2 linked regions of the Saccharobesus litoralis genome follow. The protein of the gene in region 1 interacts with the protein of each later gene in a pairwise test. Links are inferred from orthologs where the notes say so. Each region holds a gene or a part of one and is shown on either strand. Other genes may lie near its edges.

Region 1 (11,648 bases):
CGTAGTACCGCGACCGATTGCATGGGTGTTGTCAGAAAATGAATCTAATGGATATAACTTAGCTCCTTTTTCTTACTTTACGGCAATAAGTAGTGCGCCACCTATTTTAATGTATTCGACAGGTAAAAAAACTAATGGTGAACGCAAAGACTCGTTTCGTAATGTGGTTGAACGAAAAAATTTAGTGATCCATATCGCACATGCTGATCTGGCGCAACAAGTGACACAATCAGCATCTAGCTTAGATTATGATGAATCTGAATTAACGCTAACTAATCTGGAAGTGACAGAATTTGCCGGCAGCCCATTACCACGAGTCACACAAGCGAAAATAGCTTTTGCCTGTGAGCTGTATCAAACCCAAGAAATAGGCGATACGCCAATGCAGTTGGTGTTTGCCAAAGTTAATCAAGTGTATGTCGATGATGAAATAGTGACTTTAGATGACAAACAGCGTGTCAAAATAAATGCCTTGCAACTTGACCCATTAGCTCGCTTGGGGGCTAACGAATATGCTGATCTTGGGCAAGTATTTAAGTCAGATCGTCCTAAGTAACCTCAACTCTGGATAATAAATCCGTTTCTGGAGGCTATTTGAACCAATTACTGCGTTAAGTTTACTTGCAATAGGCTAGCTATTGACGCGTAAACTTGCCTTGTTCTTGGCTCAAATTTCTCTCCAGAAATAAAAAAGACCTATTGCTGGGTGTCAAAAGTTGTTAACTAACTGAAATTAATGATAAAAATATAGTATCGTCGCAATTCTTAACCAGAGTTGAGGTTAAGTAAATTGTTTTACCCTAATGCATGTTGAGGTTTTTCGGTATTAAAACCTGTTGTCTTGGCTTAACCCCAGATCGCTTTGACTATAATAAAGAATGAATCAGTTTAATTGTTGCGTGTTATGTAGTTTAAAAATGGCATTGAAAAGCATAAAATCGCGGCAATTTTGCAAGTAAAGGTTTAAGTTGTGAGTCAAGCAATCAAAGTCGGTATTTTCGGTGCGAATGGCCGCATGGGACGAGCGTTAATTGAAGCCGCCCATAATAATGAAGACGCAGATATAGCGCATGCATTAGTGAGAGAGTCATCTAGCTTTAAAGGGATTGATGCCGGTCAAGTTGCCGGTATTGGTAATATTGATTCAGCACTAACGACAATTAAAGCGATAGATGAACTTGCAGACGTGTATATCGATTTCACGTTACCTGAAGCCTGCATGAATAACTTAGCTTGGTGTGTCGAAAACAAAAAGCCGGTTGTTATTGGCACAACGGGCTTATCAAAAGAACAACTTGCAAAAATTGATGAGGCAGCCTGTCAAATTCCAGTAGTTTTTGCTGCTAATATGAGTGTTGGTGTTAATTTATTAGTTAACCTGCTCAAAACGACGGCTAAAGTCATGGGGCAACATTCAGATATTGAAATTTGGGAAGCGCACCATAGGTTTAAAAAAGATGCGCCATCAGGTACCGCTTTAATGCTAGGTAAAGCCATTGCTGATGAATTAGATCGAGATTTAGATAAAGTGTCGGTTTATGGACGAGAAGGGGATACCGGTGAGCGTGATCGTGAAACGATTGGCTTTGCGACCATTCGAGCCGGCGATATTGTTGGTGAGCATACCGCTTTGTTTGCCGATATTGGTGAGCGGATTGAAATCACACACAAAGCGTCAAGTCGCTTAACTTTTGCTAAAGGTGCTGTGCGTGCAGCAATTTGGTTAAAAGATAAATCTACTCGATTATATGATATGCAAGATGTGTTAGGTCTAAAAGACTAGTTATATTATCGAAAGATATAAATCTACAAGTTGAAAAATAGCCTGTTGGTTATAACTTATTTGCTATTTTTAAAGGTTTTGTGTTGATAATCTACACAAAACCTTTTTTTTAGGCTTTTTCTAAATTTATCTAGCTAAAGCTCAGTAGATAAACTAGAATACGCAAGATTTACCTTATACAAAATTTAGTTGGCTTTTTTTGAGCTATACTTTGAACTTTTATTAAGCGGGTAGTCCATATTAGGAGCCCGTTTTTTACTATTCAGGAGGTCGTTTTGGCTAAAACCGCCCTGCTGGTACTAGAAGATGGTACTGTGTTTAAAGGCACTTCTATAGGTGCTGAAGGCGTTTCTGTTGGTGAAGTTGTATTTAATACTTCGATGACAGGTTATCAAGAGATCTTAACCGATCCTTCTTATGCAGAGCAGATTGTGACTCTGACATACCCTCATATCGGTAATACGGGTACAAACGAAGAAGATGAAGAATCTTCACAAATCTGGGCTAAGGGCCTAGTCATTCGTGATTTGCCTCTATTAGCGTCTAACTTTCGTAATCAACAAAATCTAAGTGAATACTTAGCTGAGCGTAATATCGTAGCAATAGCTGATATTGATACGCGTAAGTTGACACGTATTTTGCGTGAAAAAGGTGCGCAAAACGGTTGTTTGATTACAGGTACTGACGACGCGACTGACGCTCTTGAACAAGCCAAAGCGTTTCCGGGCCTTAAAGGTATGGATTTAGCTAAAGAAGTGACAACTTCTGAAACTTACTCATGGACTGAAGGGACTTGGGAGCTTGGTAAAGGTCATGTAACGCCTGAATCTGAAGGTCAATTTCATGTAGTGGCATACGACTTTGGTGTTAAACGTAATATTTTACGTATGTTAGTTGACCGTGGTTGTAAGTTAACGGTTGTTCCGGCTCAAACGCCGGCTAGCGAAGTCTTGGCATTAAATCCAGATGGTATTTTCTTATCGAATGGACCGGGTGATCCAGAACCTTGTACTTATGCGATTGAAGCTATCAAAGCCATTTTAGAAACCGATATTCCGGTTTTTGGTATTTGTCTTGGTCATCAGTTACTTGCATTAGCCAGTGGTGCGCAAACCGTGAAAATGAAGTTCGGTCATCACGGCGCTAACCATCCTGTACAAGATTTAGAAAAAGGTACAGTGATGATCACCAGTCAAAACCACGGTTTTGCAGCTGATGAAGAAACGTTGCCAGCTAATTTGAAAGCAACTCACAAATCATTATTTGATGGTTCATTACAAGGTATTCATCGTACAGATAAACCGGCGTTTAGCTTCCAGGGACACCCTGAAGCCAGCCCAGGTCCACACGATGTAGCACCTGTTTTTGACCACTTTATTGAATTGATGCAAGCCCGCAAGGCCTAAGTGAGAGACTAAACAACCATGCCAAAACGTTCTGATATACAAAGCATTTTGATTTTGGGTGCTGGTCCGATTGTTATCGGTCAAGCTTGTGAGTTCGATTACTCAGGCACACAAGCATGTAAAGCACTACGAGAAGAGGGTTATCGAGTTATTCTAGTTAACTCTAACCCTGCAACGATTATGACTGATCCTGAAATGGCTGATTCGACTTATATCGAGCCAATTCATTGGGAAGTAGTTGCAAAAATTATTGAAAATGAACGCCCAGACGCGGTTTTACCGACAATGGGTGGGCAAACGGCACTAAACTGTGCGTTAGACCTTGAAAAGCACGGCGTGCTTGAAAAGTTCGGCGTTGAGATGATAGGTGCAACGGCAGACGCGATTGATAAAGCGGAAGACCGTAACCGTTTTGATAAAGCAATGAAAGCGATTGGTTTAGAAACCCCACGCGCTGAAGTTGCTCATTCAATGGAAGAAGCCCTCGACGTTAATTCGCGTATTGGTTTTCCATGTATTATTCGTCCTTCTTTCACTATGGGTGGTACCGGTGGTGGTATCGCTTATAACATGGAAGAGTTCGAAGAGATCTGTACTCGTGGTTTAGATCTTTCACCAACCAATGAATTATTGATTGATGAATCATTAATTGGTTGGAAAGAATATGAAATGGAAGTGGTTCGCGACAAAGCGGATAACTGTATTATTGTTTGTGCGATTGAAAACTTTGACCCTATGGGGATCCATACTGGTGACTCAATCACAGTTGCCCCAGCGCAAACGTTGACTGACAAAGAATATCAAATCATGCGTAATGCCTCTATGGCGGTATTACGTGAGATCGGTGTTGAAACGGGGGGTTCAAACGTTCAGTTTGGTATTAACCCAGATGATGGCCGTATGGTTATTATCGAGATGAACCCGCGAGTATCGCGTTCATCTGCATTAGCATCAAAAGCCACTGGTTTCCCAATTGCTAAGATCGCCGCTAAATTGGCTGTTGGGTATACGCTTGACGAGCTTAAGAATGATATTACTGGCGGTGCGACGCCGGCTTCATTCGAGCCTTCGATTGATTACGTTGTGACTAAGATCCCGCGTTTCAACTTTGAGAAATTCCCAGGTTCCAATGACCGCCTTACTACTCAGATGAAATCTGTTGGTGAAGTCATGGCGATAGGCCGTAACCAGCAAGAATCATTACAAAAGGCTTTACGTGGCTTAGAAGTTGGTGTTTCTGGTTTTGACCCTATTGTTGATTTAGAGGCTCCTGATGCATTAACTAAAGTTAAGCACGAGTTAATGGATGCTGGCGCTGAGCGTATATGGTACATCGCAGATGCTATGCGTTTAGGGTTATCAGTCGAAGATATCTTTAAATTAACTAAGATTGATCGTTGGTTCCTAGTTCAAATCGAAGACCTAGTATTAGCTGAAAAGCAAATCACTGAAAAAGGTTTGGCAGGCTTAGACAAAGACTTCTTGTATAGCTTAAAACGTAAAGGTTTTGCCGATAAGCGTATATCAGACTTGATTGGCGTATCTGAAAACGAAGTTCGTAAAAAGCGTCAAGCATTAAAATTATTCCCAGTTTATAAGCGCGTTGATACCTGTGCCGCTGAGTTTTCTACTTCTACCGCTTATATGTATTCAAGCTATGATGAAGAGTGTGAAGCGAACCCATCAGATAAAGATAAAATTATTGTATTGGGTGGTGGTCCAAACCGTATCGGCCAAGGTATAGAGTTCGATTACTGTTGTGTTCATGCCTCAATGGCATTGCGCGAAGACGGTTACGAAACCATTATGGTTAACTGTAACCCAGAAACTGTGTCTACAGACTATGATACTTCAGACCGTTTATATTTTGAGCCTGTCACGTTAGAAGATGTATTAGAAATAGCGCGTCTTGAAAAACCTAAAGGTGTCATCGTTCAGTATGGTGGTCAAACACCGCTTAAGTTAGCTCGAGAGTTAGAAGCGGCGGGTGTACCTGTTATTGGTACTTCTCCGGACGCGATTGACCGCGCGGAAGATCGTGAGCGTTTCCAACAAGCGGTTGAACGCTTAGGCCTTAAACAGCCTATTAATGCCACGGTTAAAAATATTGATGAAGCGTTAACAGAAGCGCGTAAAATCGGTTTCCCTATGGTTGTTCGTCCATCCTATGTATTAGGTGGTCGTGCGATGGAAATCGTGTATGACGAAGCCGATTTAAAACGTTACTTAAACGAAGCGGTTCAAGTATCGAATGATTCTCCAGTATTGTTAGATAAATTCTTAAACAATGCGGTTGAAGTTGATATTGATGCAATCTGTGACGGTGAGCAAGTCGTCATTGGTGGTATTATGGAACACATTGAACAATGTGGAGTTCACTCTGGTGACTCAGCTTGTTCTTTACCTCCGTATACTTTGAGTGCAGAAATGCAAGATCGCTTGCGTGAACAAGTACGTAAGTTAGCATTTGAGTTGGGTGTTAATGGCTTAATGAATACTCAGTTCGCAATTAAAGACGATGAGATTTATTTAATCGAAGTTAACCCGCGTGCGGCTCGTACAGTTCCGTTTGTCTCTAAAGCAACCGGTGTGCCTTTAGCGAAAATTGCGGCGCGAGTGATGGCCGGTCAATCACTAGCAGAGCAAGGGTTTACGCAAGAAGTTATCCCACCTTATTACTCTGTTAAAGAAGTGGTTATTCCTTTTGCCAAGTTCCATGGTGTTGACCCTATCTTAGGCCCAGAAATGCGCTCAACAGGTGAAGTCATGGGTGTTGGTAGCTCGTTTGCTGAAGCATCAGCCAAAGCCAGCTTAGGTGCTAATGACACGGTACCTAAGTCAGGTCGTGCACTTATTTCTGTTAAAGACAGTGATAAACCACGTGTGGCAGAATTAGCCGCTAATCTTGTCGAGTTGGGTTATCAATTGGATGCAACAGGTGGCACAGCCGATTTACTTGCTGAGGCTGGCATTGAAGTCCGCCGTGTGAATAAAGTATTAGAAGGTCGTCCTCATATTGTTGATTACATTAAGAATGATGAGTACAGCTATATCATTAATACGACAGAGGGTCGTCAGGCTATCACTGACTCTGTACAAATTCGTCGTAGTGCGCTACAACATAAAGTAGCCTATACCACTACGCTGAATGCAGCCTTTGCGGCATGCATGGCTCATAAAGCGGATGATCGCAATACAGTGACTTCTGTACAAGAACTACACAAGAGACTTCAATAATGTCGACTCAATTTCCTATGACGGTCGCGGGTGCTGATGCGCTACGCGAAGAACTGAATGAGCTAAAAACTGTTCGTCGTCCGAAAATCATTGCGGATATTGCAGAAGCTCGTGAACACGGAGATCTTAAGGAAAATGCAGAATACCATGCAGCTCGTGAGCAGCAGGGATTTTGTGAAGGCCGTATTCAAGAAATTGAAGCAAAATTATCCAATGCACAAATAATTGATGTAACTAAAATGCCAAATAACGGACGTGTTATATTTGGTGCTACGGTAACTATCGTTAATTGTGATACCGATGACGAGTCTACCTATACCATAGTTGGTGATGATGAAGCAGATATTAAAGCTAGTAAAGTTTCAGTTAATTCACCCATTGCGCGAGCTATGATAGGTAAAGAGCGCGGTGATGAATTCGTACTAAAATCACCTAGTGGTGATGTCGACTACGAAGTATTGGAAGTTGAGTACGTCTAGTACTTTAAATTACCAGATAATAAAAAGCCGACTCTTTGTCGGCTTTTTTGTTCTTTACTTATGATCCTTATAAGGGGTGTTGGCGTTTAGCCTTTTGGTAAAGTAATCTTGGCATCGTCTGATGGTTTGTAAAGCACAAGTGTATGCCCTATGGTTTGGACACGCTCAGCTTCGGTTTCACGCACGATGGCATCCATAATTAATTGTTTCTCTGCGCGGTCATCGGTTGGCACTTTTACTTTTATTAGCTCGTGATGGCTAAGAGCAAATTCAATTTCAGCGATGACACCTTCAGTTAAACCGTTACCACCTAACTGAACTAAAGGTTTTAAACTATGGGCTTGGGCTTTTAAAAATTGAACTTGTTTTTTAGTTAAACTCATTGTTGATACTAATTCGCCGTAGAAAGGTTGAATTTCTGTATTTTAACGCTATCTATGGTTTATTACTAATTAAGTCGTAATTGTTTTTAGCGTTACGATAGTTGTATTTAATATGTCACAGAAAAAACATACCGCTAGTAGTAAGCGGTGGCTGCAAGAACATTTTGATGATCATTATGTTCAAAAGGCACAAAAGCTCGGCTTACGTTCGCGTGCCGTATTTAAAATTGAAGAAATTCAAAATAAAGACAAATTACTCAAACCGGGTATGACAATAGTTGACTTGGGCGCTGCTCCTGGAGGCTGGTCGCAATATGCCGCTGATGTGGTTGGTGATGACGGTAACGTGATCGCTTGCGATATTTTAGAAATGGACCCGATTGCCGGTGTAGATTTTTTGCAGGGTGATTTTAGAGAAGAAGCCGTGTTAAATGCCTTATTGGACCGAATAAGTGGCAAAAACGTGGATATTGTGATGTCCGATATGGCTCCCAATATGAGCGGTAACTTAGGTGCTGACCAACCAAGAGCGATGTATTTAGTTGAATTAGCATTGGATATGTGTCATCAGGTTCTGAAAAAAAATGGATGTTTTATTGTTAAGGTTTTTCAAGGAGAAGGGTACGAACAATTCGTAAAAGATGTACGCGATGCGTTTAAGGTTGTAAAGACTCGAAAACCGGATTCTTCACGCGCGCGATCACGAGAAGTCTATATTGTTGCAACTGGTTATAAACATTAACAAAAATAAGCGTTATACTCGGTTAAATAAACATTTATCAAATTTATGATTTGAATAGCAAACTTGGGGTTTGTTATTTAGTTTAAGAGGTTAGTATCTTGAGTGATATGACAAAAAATCTGATCCTTTGGGTCGTAATCGCTGTCGTGTTAATGACGGTTTTTAAGAGTTTTACACCTGGAGGCGGCAGTGCAAAAGCACTTGATTACACCAGTTTTGTAAAGGCAGTTAATCAAGGTTCGGTACGTGACGCTCAAGTTAATCCTCATACAGGGATCATTAAAGGCACAAAACGCAATGGCGAAGAATTTGAAACGGTAATGCCATTGCGTGATGAGCGTATTCTCGATGAAATGATTGACAAGAATGTTAAGGTTGAAGGGGTACGACCGGAAGAGCCTAGCATTCTAACTTCGATTTTCATTTCATGGTTCCCAATGTTATTGCTAATCGGTGTATGGATATTTTTCATGCGTCAAATGCAAGGTGGTGGCGGTAAAGGCGCCATGTCATTTGGTAAAAGCAAGGCTCGTTTAATGAGCGAAGACCAAATCAAAACCACTTTCACCGACGTGGCCGGTTGTGACGAAGCGAAAGAAGAAGTCGCTGAATTGGTCGACTACTTACGTGACCCAACTAAATTCCAAAAGTTAGGCGGTAAGATCCCGACAGGTGTTTTGATGGTTGGTCCTCCTGGTACGGGTAAAACCTTATTAGCTAAAGCGATTGCTGGCGAAGCAAAAGTCCCATTTTTTACTATATCGGGTTCAGATTTCGTTGAAATGTTCGTTGGCGTGGGTGCATCGCGTGTACGTGATATGTTCGAGCAAGCGAAAAAATCAGCACCTTGTATTATTTTTATCGATGAAATCGATGCCGTTGGTCGTCAGCGTGGTGCTGGTTTAGGTGGTGGTCATGATGAACGAGAACAAACACTAAACCAAATGCTAGTTGAAATGGATGGTTTTGAAGGTAATGAAGGTATTATAGTTATTGCCGCCACTAACCGCCCAGATGTATTAGATCCTGCATTATTACGTCCTGGTCGTTTTGATCGTCAAGTTACTGTCGGTTTACCCGATGTGCGTGGGCGTGAGCAAATTCTTAAAGTTCATATGCGAAAAGTACCGCTTGGTGATGACGTTGAAGCGGGGGTGATAGCACGTGGTACCCCAGGTTTTTCTGGTGCAGATTTAGCCAATTTAGTTAATGAAGCAGCGTTATTTGCTGCCCGTAGCAATAAACGTTTAGTTTGCATGGAAGAGTTTGAAAAAGCTAAAGACAAAATCCTAATGGGTGCTGAACGTAAATCTATGGTGATGAGCGAAGACGAGAAAGAGATGACTGCTTATCACGAAGCGGGCCATGCGATTGTCGGCCGTTTAGTACCTGATCACGATCCTGTTTATAAAGTCAGTATTATACCTCGTGGTCGAGCACTTGGTGTCACCATGTATTTACCGGAGCAAGATAGATTTAGCCATAGTAAACAACACTTAGAAAGTATGCTTTCTAGCCTATATGGTGGGCGAATTGCCGAAGACATTATTTATGGTGATGAAAAAGTGTCTACAGGGGCTTCCAATGATATTGAGCGTGCAACTGATATTGCGCGTAAAATGGTTACTCAGTGGGGTCTGACAGAAAAATTAGGGCCTTTGTTATATGCTGAAGAAGAAGGTGAAGTTTTCTTAGGGCGCAGCTCTGCAAAAGCTAAGAGCATGTCAGACGATACAGCTAAAGCGATTGATGAAGAAGTTCGTAAAATTGTTGATCGTAATTACGACAGAGCAGAGCAACTATTGCGTGATAACATGGATATCTTGCATGCAATGAAAGATGCATTAATGAAATATGAAACGATTGATGCTAAGCAGATTGATGATTTAATGGCGCGTCGCCCAGTGGGAGAGCCGCAAGATTGGAGCAATCAAAATAACTCGGGTAGCAAAAAAGATGACAACAGCTCTAGTACTAGCGACAAGGCAACATCATCGGATAGCGAACCTGATCAAGACATCATTCATTAATTCTTTTTAATTATCCAATTTTAAAGCTCGCTGCCTTAGTAGTGAGCTTTTTTATTAAATAGATTCTTCCGTAAATTTTCTGCATGTCATTAATAACACAAATTCAACAATCTCAAATTCCTTTGATTATGGGAATTTTAAACGTGACGCCGGATTCATTTAGTGATGGCGGTCAGTTTACGCGTATTGATAAAGCTCTGATTCAAGTAGAAAAAATGCTTAATGAAGGCGCTGACATAATCGACGTAGGCGGAGAATCGACCCGACCAGGAGCCTGTATTGTTTCTATTGAAGAAGAGCGTCAGCGTGTTGTTCCGGTTATACAAGCAATTAAGCGAGAATTTGATGTTTGGGTATCTGTCGATACATCGAAACCTGATGTTATGCAGCAAAGTGTTGACGTGGGTGCGGATTTAATCAATGACGTGAGGGCTTTAACAGAGCCTAATGCTTTAGAAACCGCAGTAAAGTGTCAAAAGCCAGTGTGTTTAATGCATATGCAGGGGCAACCGCAAAACATGCAAGACAATCCGCAATACAGTCTGGTCGTTAACGATGTTACTCAGTATCTTGCTGAGCGAGCGCAGGTCTGTATTGAGGCCGGTATTGATCGTCAGCAGATACTAATAGACCCTGGTTTTGGCTTTGGTAAAACAGCGCAGGATAACTTTAAATTACTTAACCAACTGAATAGCTTAACTGAACTGGGTTACCCTATTCTTGCTGGCCTTTCGCGTAAGCGCATGATAGGGGAAGCAACCGGTCAAGATGTTGAAAAACGTATTTATGGCAGCGCTGCTGGGGCATTAATTTGTGCGCAAAAAGGCGCTAAAATTATCCGTGTCCACGATGTAGAAGCAACGCGCGATGTATTAGCCGTTTGGCACCATACACAAATAAATAAAAACTGATTTTTAGAGATGACTAAAATGGAAAGAAAATATTTCGGTACCGATGGTATCCGTGGCAAAGTAGGTGAAGGGAACATTACACCTGAATTCGCATTAAGATTGGGCTGGGCGGCTGGTCAAGTGCTTTCGCGGCACGGTAATAAAAAAGTCTTAATAGGTAAAGATACACGGATTTCTGGCTATATGCTTGAATCAGCTTTGGAGGCTGGCTTATCTGCTGCCGGTATCAATGTTTGTCTATTAGGGCCCATGCCAACGCCTGCGATTGCTTATTTAACACGCGCGTTTCGAGCTGATGCTGGCATTGTTATTAGTGCTTCTCACAATCCTTTCTATGACAATGGCATTAAATTCTTTTCTGCTGATGGTATGAAGCTAGATGATGATATTGAGTTGGCCATTGAAGCAGAAATTGATAAACCTATGACTGTTGCTGAATCTAATTGTCTTGGCAAGGCTGTACGTATAGAAGATGCAGCAGGGCGCTACATTGAATTTTGTAAAAGTCGTTTCCCGAGTGAATATTCATTAAGATCACTGAAAATTGTTGTTGATTGTGCTCACGGAGCAACCTATCACATAGCACCAAAAGTTTTAGAAGAGTTAGGCGCTAATGTCATTGCTATCGGTGCTACGCCTGATGGCATTAATATTAATGAAAAATGTGGTGCGACATC
Region 2 (4,776 bases), 1.9 Mb from region 1 along the record:
CGCAAAGATGCACTGGCTTTAATTGAAAAAAGCCTAGCCGCACATCGCACACCAGTGTTAGTTGGTGGCACCATGCTTTACTACAAAGCCTTGTTACAAGGTTTGAATGAATTACCCGAAGCGGATGAAAATATACGCGCTCAAATAAAACAACAAGCCGAGCAACATGGCTGGCAGGCCTTACACAACGAGCTATTGCGCATTGACCCAGTTGCTGGACAGCGAATTAACCCCAACGATACGCAAAGAATAAATCGCGCATTAGAAGTGTACTATGCCAGTGGTAAAACATTAACAGAACTGACACAAACTAAAGAAGACGCATTGCCCTATAATACCTTGCAATTTGCCATTGCGCCCCAAGATAGAGCTGTACTGCACGAGCGAATTGAATTACGCTTTAAACAAATGCTTACACAAGGATTTGAACAAGAAGTACGGGCGTTATATGAACGCGGCGATCTTCATGCTGATATGCCTTCAATACGCTGTGTCGGCTATCGACAGATGTGGGATTACCTAGAAGGTAAAGTCGACTATGACGAAATGGTGTTTCGCGGTATAGTAGCAACGCGTCAATTAGCCAAGCGACAATTGACTTGGTTACGCAGTTGGCAGGAATTAAATTGGTTAGAAAGTGAAAATAAGCAAAATTTGACTAGCATTTTGCGCTTTTTTTCCTAAAATTTGGATATTATAAGGTTTTCCTCATAATATTAATGAATCAAAACAATTAGTTACCACTAGCGTTTAGTCGCCTAAACTAAGTGGATAATTAAGTTTGATATATAGTCAAGGCACTCAGGCTTTAGGCGCTGCTTTCAAAGTTCAAGCGAAACCTAAGCTCCTACTTGATGTAGGCTAGGTAGAGAAAAGTGATGGCAGTTAAGTTTTAAACCCAGAGCAAGAAGACTATATAAATACTTCTGGTCTAATAACAATAATAGGAGCCAACTATGGCAAAGGGACAATCTTTACAAGATCCGTTTTTAAACGCACTACGTCGCGAGCGTATCCCTGTTTCTATCTATTTAGTTAACGGTATTAAGCTACAAGGACAAGTAGAATCATTCGATCAGTTTGTCATTTTACTGAAGAATACCGTTTCACAAATGGTGTATAAGCACGCAATCTCCACTGTTGTGCCTTCACGTCCATTCCAAACTAACCCTAATATGCAAAATCAATCGGGTGAAGGAAATATTGCTGAGTAACATATTATTAAGAGGTAACCTGCTTGTTTGATCGTTATGAATCGGGTGAGCAGGCGGTTTTAGTACACGTTGACTTAGATGACGAAGTAGCAAGAGAAGACCTACAGGAATTAAAACTGTTGGCCTCTTCGGCTGGTGTCGAAACTCTTGCTGTCATTACCACCTCAAGATCAACACCCCACCCTAAATTTTTTGTAGGTTCAGGTAAAGCACAAGAAATAGCTGATGCAGTGGCTGCATTGGAGGCTAAGCTAGTGATTTTTAATCATGCTTTATCCCCCTCACAAGAAAAAAACATAGAATCTCTCGTTAAATGTCGTGTTTTAGACAGAATTAGCCTGATCTTGGATATTTTTGCGCAACGTGCACGTACCCACGAAGGTAAACTGCAAGTTGAATTAGCGCAATTACGCCATATTTCTACGCGCTTGATCCGAGGCTGGACCCACTTAGAACGCCAAAAAGGCGGTATAGGTATGCGTGGTCCGGGGGAAACCCAGCTTGAAACCGATAGACGTTTAATTCGAGGCCGCATGAAAAACATTATGCGCCGCCTAGAGAAAGTAGAAAAACAACGAGAACAAGGCCGACGCGCCCGAAAACGCAACGATTTACCTACCGTTTCGCTGGTTGGCTATACCAACGCGGGTAAATCAACCTTGTTTAATCGCATTACCGAAGCAGACGTTTATGCGGCAGATCAACTCTTTGCGACGTTAGACCCTACATTACGTAAGTTGGTTATTGACGATGTTGGCCCCATAATATTGGCAGACACGGTTGGTTTTATTCGCCATTTACCACACGACTTGGTAGCAGCCTTTAAAGCAACATTACAAGAGACACGTGAAGCTGATATTCAATTGCATGTGGTCGATGTTGCTGATGAGCGCCGTGCTGAAAATATTGATGCGGTGCAAATTGTGCTCGATGAAGTCGGAGCTGATGAAGTCCCTCAACTACTTGTCTACAATAAAATTGATATGGTAGATGAGATTGATGCGCATATCGATCGTAACGAAGATGGTATGCCGATCCGCGTGTGGCTATCAGCCCAAACGGGAGAAGGCACTGAACTGCTAATGCAGGCCATTGCTGAGCGTTTAGCAAAACAAATGGCGCATCATGAATTAAAAATCCCGCCGGCTGATAGCCGCTGGCGTGGAGTATTTTATGAGCTAGAGTGTATTCAAGAAGAAAGCTATGCCGAAGACGGCAGTTGGCTAGTTAGAGTAAAAATGAGCTTAACAGACTGGCAACGCTTAACAAAGCGTGATACAAACCTAGCTAATTATGTAATAAATCAAGATGTTGAATGATTTTTGCGCAAGCAGCGATCCTTCACTAGATATTTTTCCGTATAAAGTTCAAACATTTAATAATGGAGCTGATTATGGCCTGGAATGAACCGGGTAATAGCAATAATAAAGACCCGTGGGGTAAAAATAAAAAAGGTGGCAACGATCAAGGGCCACCTGATTTAGATGAAATCTATCGCGATACGGTAGTGAAACTGAAAAAAGCCTTTGGTGGCAAAGGGGGTTCCCCATCAGGTTCATCCGGCGGTTCCAATGGTGCAAGCAGTGCAGGTATCGTAATTGCACTGTTTATTGCTTTGGCAATTTGGGCATGGATGGGCTTTGCGACTATCAAAGAAGCTGAGCGTGGTGTGGTTTTACGCTTTGGCCAGTTCCATAGCATTATTGAGCCAGGCTTAAAATGGCAACCTGCATTAATCGACCGTATTATTCCGGTTGATGTAGAGTCAGTCAATTCTTTAACGGCTGATGGCGAAATGCTCACCCAAGACGAAAACGTCGTTTTAGTATCAATGGATGTGCAATATCGCATTCTTGATCCTAGAGCTTACAAGTTCAACGTTATCGACCCAGAATTTAGCCTACACCAAGCAACTGATTCAGCCTTACGTCAAGTTATCGGCCACACAAATATGGACGATATTTTAACGACGGGTCGTGAGCTAGTGCGTCAACAAACTCGCGAACTATTAGAAAACATAGTTGAACCTTATAACTTGGGTTTAGAAGTCGTCGACGTCAACTTCCTACCTGCACGTCCGCCGGAAGAAGTTAAAGAAGCATTTGATGATGCGATAGCCGCGCAAGAAGACGAAGAGAAATTTGTCAACGAAGCCAATGCTTACGCTCGTGAAATTGAGCCGACTGCACGTGCTAAGGTACGTCGTATGGAACAGGAAGCGGAAGCCTATAAAGAGCGTGTTATCTTAGAAGCGCAAGGTGAAGTCGCTCGCTTTGAAAAGCTGCTACCTGAGTATCAAGCAGCCCCTGAAGTCACGCGCCAACGCTTATATATAGAAACAATGGAATCTGTATACAGCAACACATCAAAAATTATGGTTGATGTTGAAGGGGGCGGTAACATGATGTATCTACCACTAGATAAGATCATGCAACAGCAACGCTCTAATACACCTCAATCAAGTTCACCTTTTAGTCAGTCAACAACGACTCAAGGGTTACCGGTAGAGCCTAACCGCTCGAATGATCGCTATAACTCAGGCCGCTACAGCAATAACGGTCGTTATACCAGTGGGAGAAACTAAGCCATGAGAAACTTAAGCCTAGTTTTAATCGCTATCTTTGCTTTTTTTGTTTACACATCGGTTTTCGTTATTAACGAAGGTACGCGTGGTATTGTTATTCAGTTTGGTAAAGTTAAGCGTGATGTTGATAATTCAACTGTAGTACACGAACCAGGTATTCACTTTAAGTGGCCATTTATCGAAACGGTGCGCATATTGGATGCTCGTGTTCAAACCATGGATGATGAGGCAGATCGCTTTGTTACCTCTGAGAAAAAAGACTTAATTGTTGATTCTTATGTTAAGTGGCGCATTGAAAGCTTCGAAACCTTTTACCTAAAAACCGGTGGCGACACCATGCGCGCCGAAGCCTTATTGAAGAAAAAAATCAATAACGGCCTACGCAGTGAATTTGGTAGCCGAACCATTGCCGAAATTGTGTCGGGTGAACGTGATGAATTGATGCAAGAAGCCCTAAAAGAAACCGCTGAAAGTGCGGCGGATTTAGGTATTCAAATTGTTGATATTCGTGTTAAGCGGATCAATTTACCAAGTGAAGTGAGTAACTATATCTTTGCTCGTATGCGTTCAGAGCGCCACGCTGTGGCCAAAGAGCACCGTTCAGAAGGTAGAGAGAAAGCCGAATTCATTAAAGCAGATATTGATAAGAAAGTTACCATTATGCTAGCGGATGCCGAACGTAATGTACGTACGGTTCGTGGTCAAGGTGACGCTGAAGCCGCTAAAATTTACGCTGACACTTATAATAAAGACCCTGAGTTCTATAAGTTTTTGCGTAGTTTAGATGCCTATAGAGCCAGCTTTAATAACAAGGGCGATGTGCTTATTGTTAAGCCTGACAGTGATTTCTTCAAATATTTGAAAGAAACGGGTAAATAATCACAATACCAACATCGGTTAATAGAAGAGCTTACTATTGCAGTAAGCTCTTTTTGTTTGAGCGTTTAAATTTTTACGTTAGGGTATCGAGATGGAAAC

Evidence for each region.
Region 2: the proteins of ftsH (region 1) and hflK interact in binary tests that used the Escherichia coli proteins (3 or more experiments, as listed by UniProt). The link is inferred for Saccharobesus litoralis from one-to-one orthologs.

Annotation. Positions count from the first base shown.
Region 1 is NZ_CP026604.1:3,291,988-3,303,635, forward strand. What follows is about bases 7,595-10,594. They hold ftsH (ATP-dependent zinc metalloprotease FtsH), read left to right. Parts: upstream 7,595-8,128; coding sequence 8,129-10,060; downstream 10,061-10,594. Other genes in these bases: rlmE (23S rRNA (uridine(2552)-2'-O)-methyltransferase RlmE), read left to right, coding at 7,595-8,030; folP (dihydropteroate synthase), read left to right, coding at 10,144-10,594. In the rest of the region: C2869_RS11780 (flavin reductase family protein), read left to right, coding at 1-556; dapB (4-hydroxy-tetrahydrodipicolinate reductase), read left to right, coding at 983-1,783; carA (glutamine-hydrolyzing carbamoyl-phosphate synthase small subunit), read left to right, coding at 2,059-3,189; carB (carbamoyl-phosphate synthase large subunit), read left to right, coding at 3,208-6,426; transcription elongation factor GreA, read left to right, coding at 6,426-6,905; ribosome assembly RNA-binding protein YhbY, read right to left, coding at 6,992-7,288; more of rlmE, read left to right, coding at 7,401-7,594; more of folP, read left to right, coding at 10,595-10,971; glmM (phosphoglucosamine mutase), read left to right, coding at 10,990-11,648. UniProt on the Escherichia coli protein: Acts as a processive, ATP-dependent zinc metallopeptidase for both cytoplasmic and membrane proteins. Plays a role in the quality control of integral membrane proteins.
Region 2 is NZ_CP026604.1:5,232,677-5,237,452, forward strand. What follows is about bases 1,910-4,702. They hold hflK (FtsH protease activity modulator HflK), read left to right. Parts: upstream 1,910-2,607; coding sequence 2,608-3,798; downstream 3,799-4,702. Other genes in these bases: hflX (ribosome rescue GTPase HflX), read left to right, coding at 1,910-2,533; hflC (protease modulator HflC), read left to right, coding at 3,802-4,677. Outside these bases: tRNA (adenosine(37)-N6)-dimethylallyltransferase MiaA, read left to right, coding at 1-684; RNA chaperone Hfq, read left to right, coding at 957-1,214; more of hflX, read left to right, coding at 1,238-1,909; C2869_RS19815 (DUF2065 domain-containing protein), read left to right, coding at 4,769-4,776.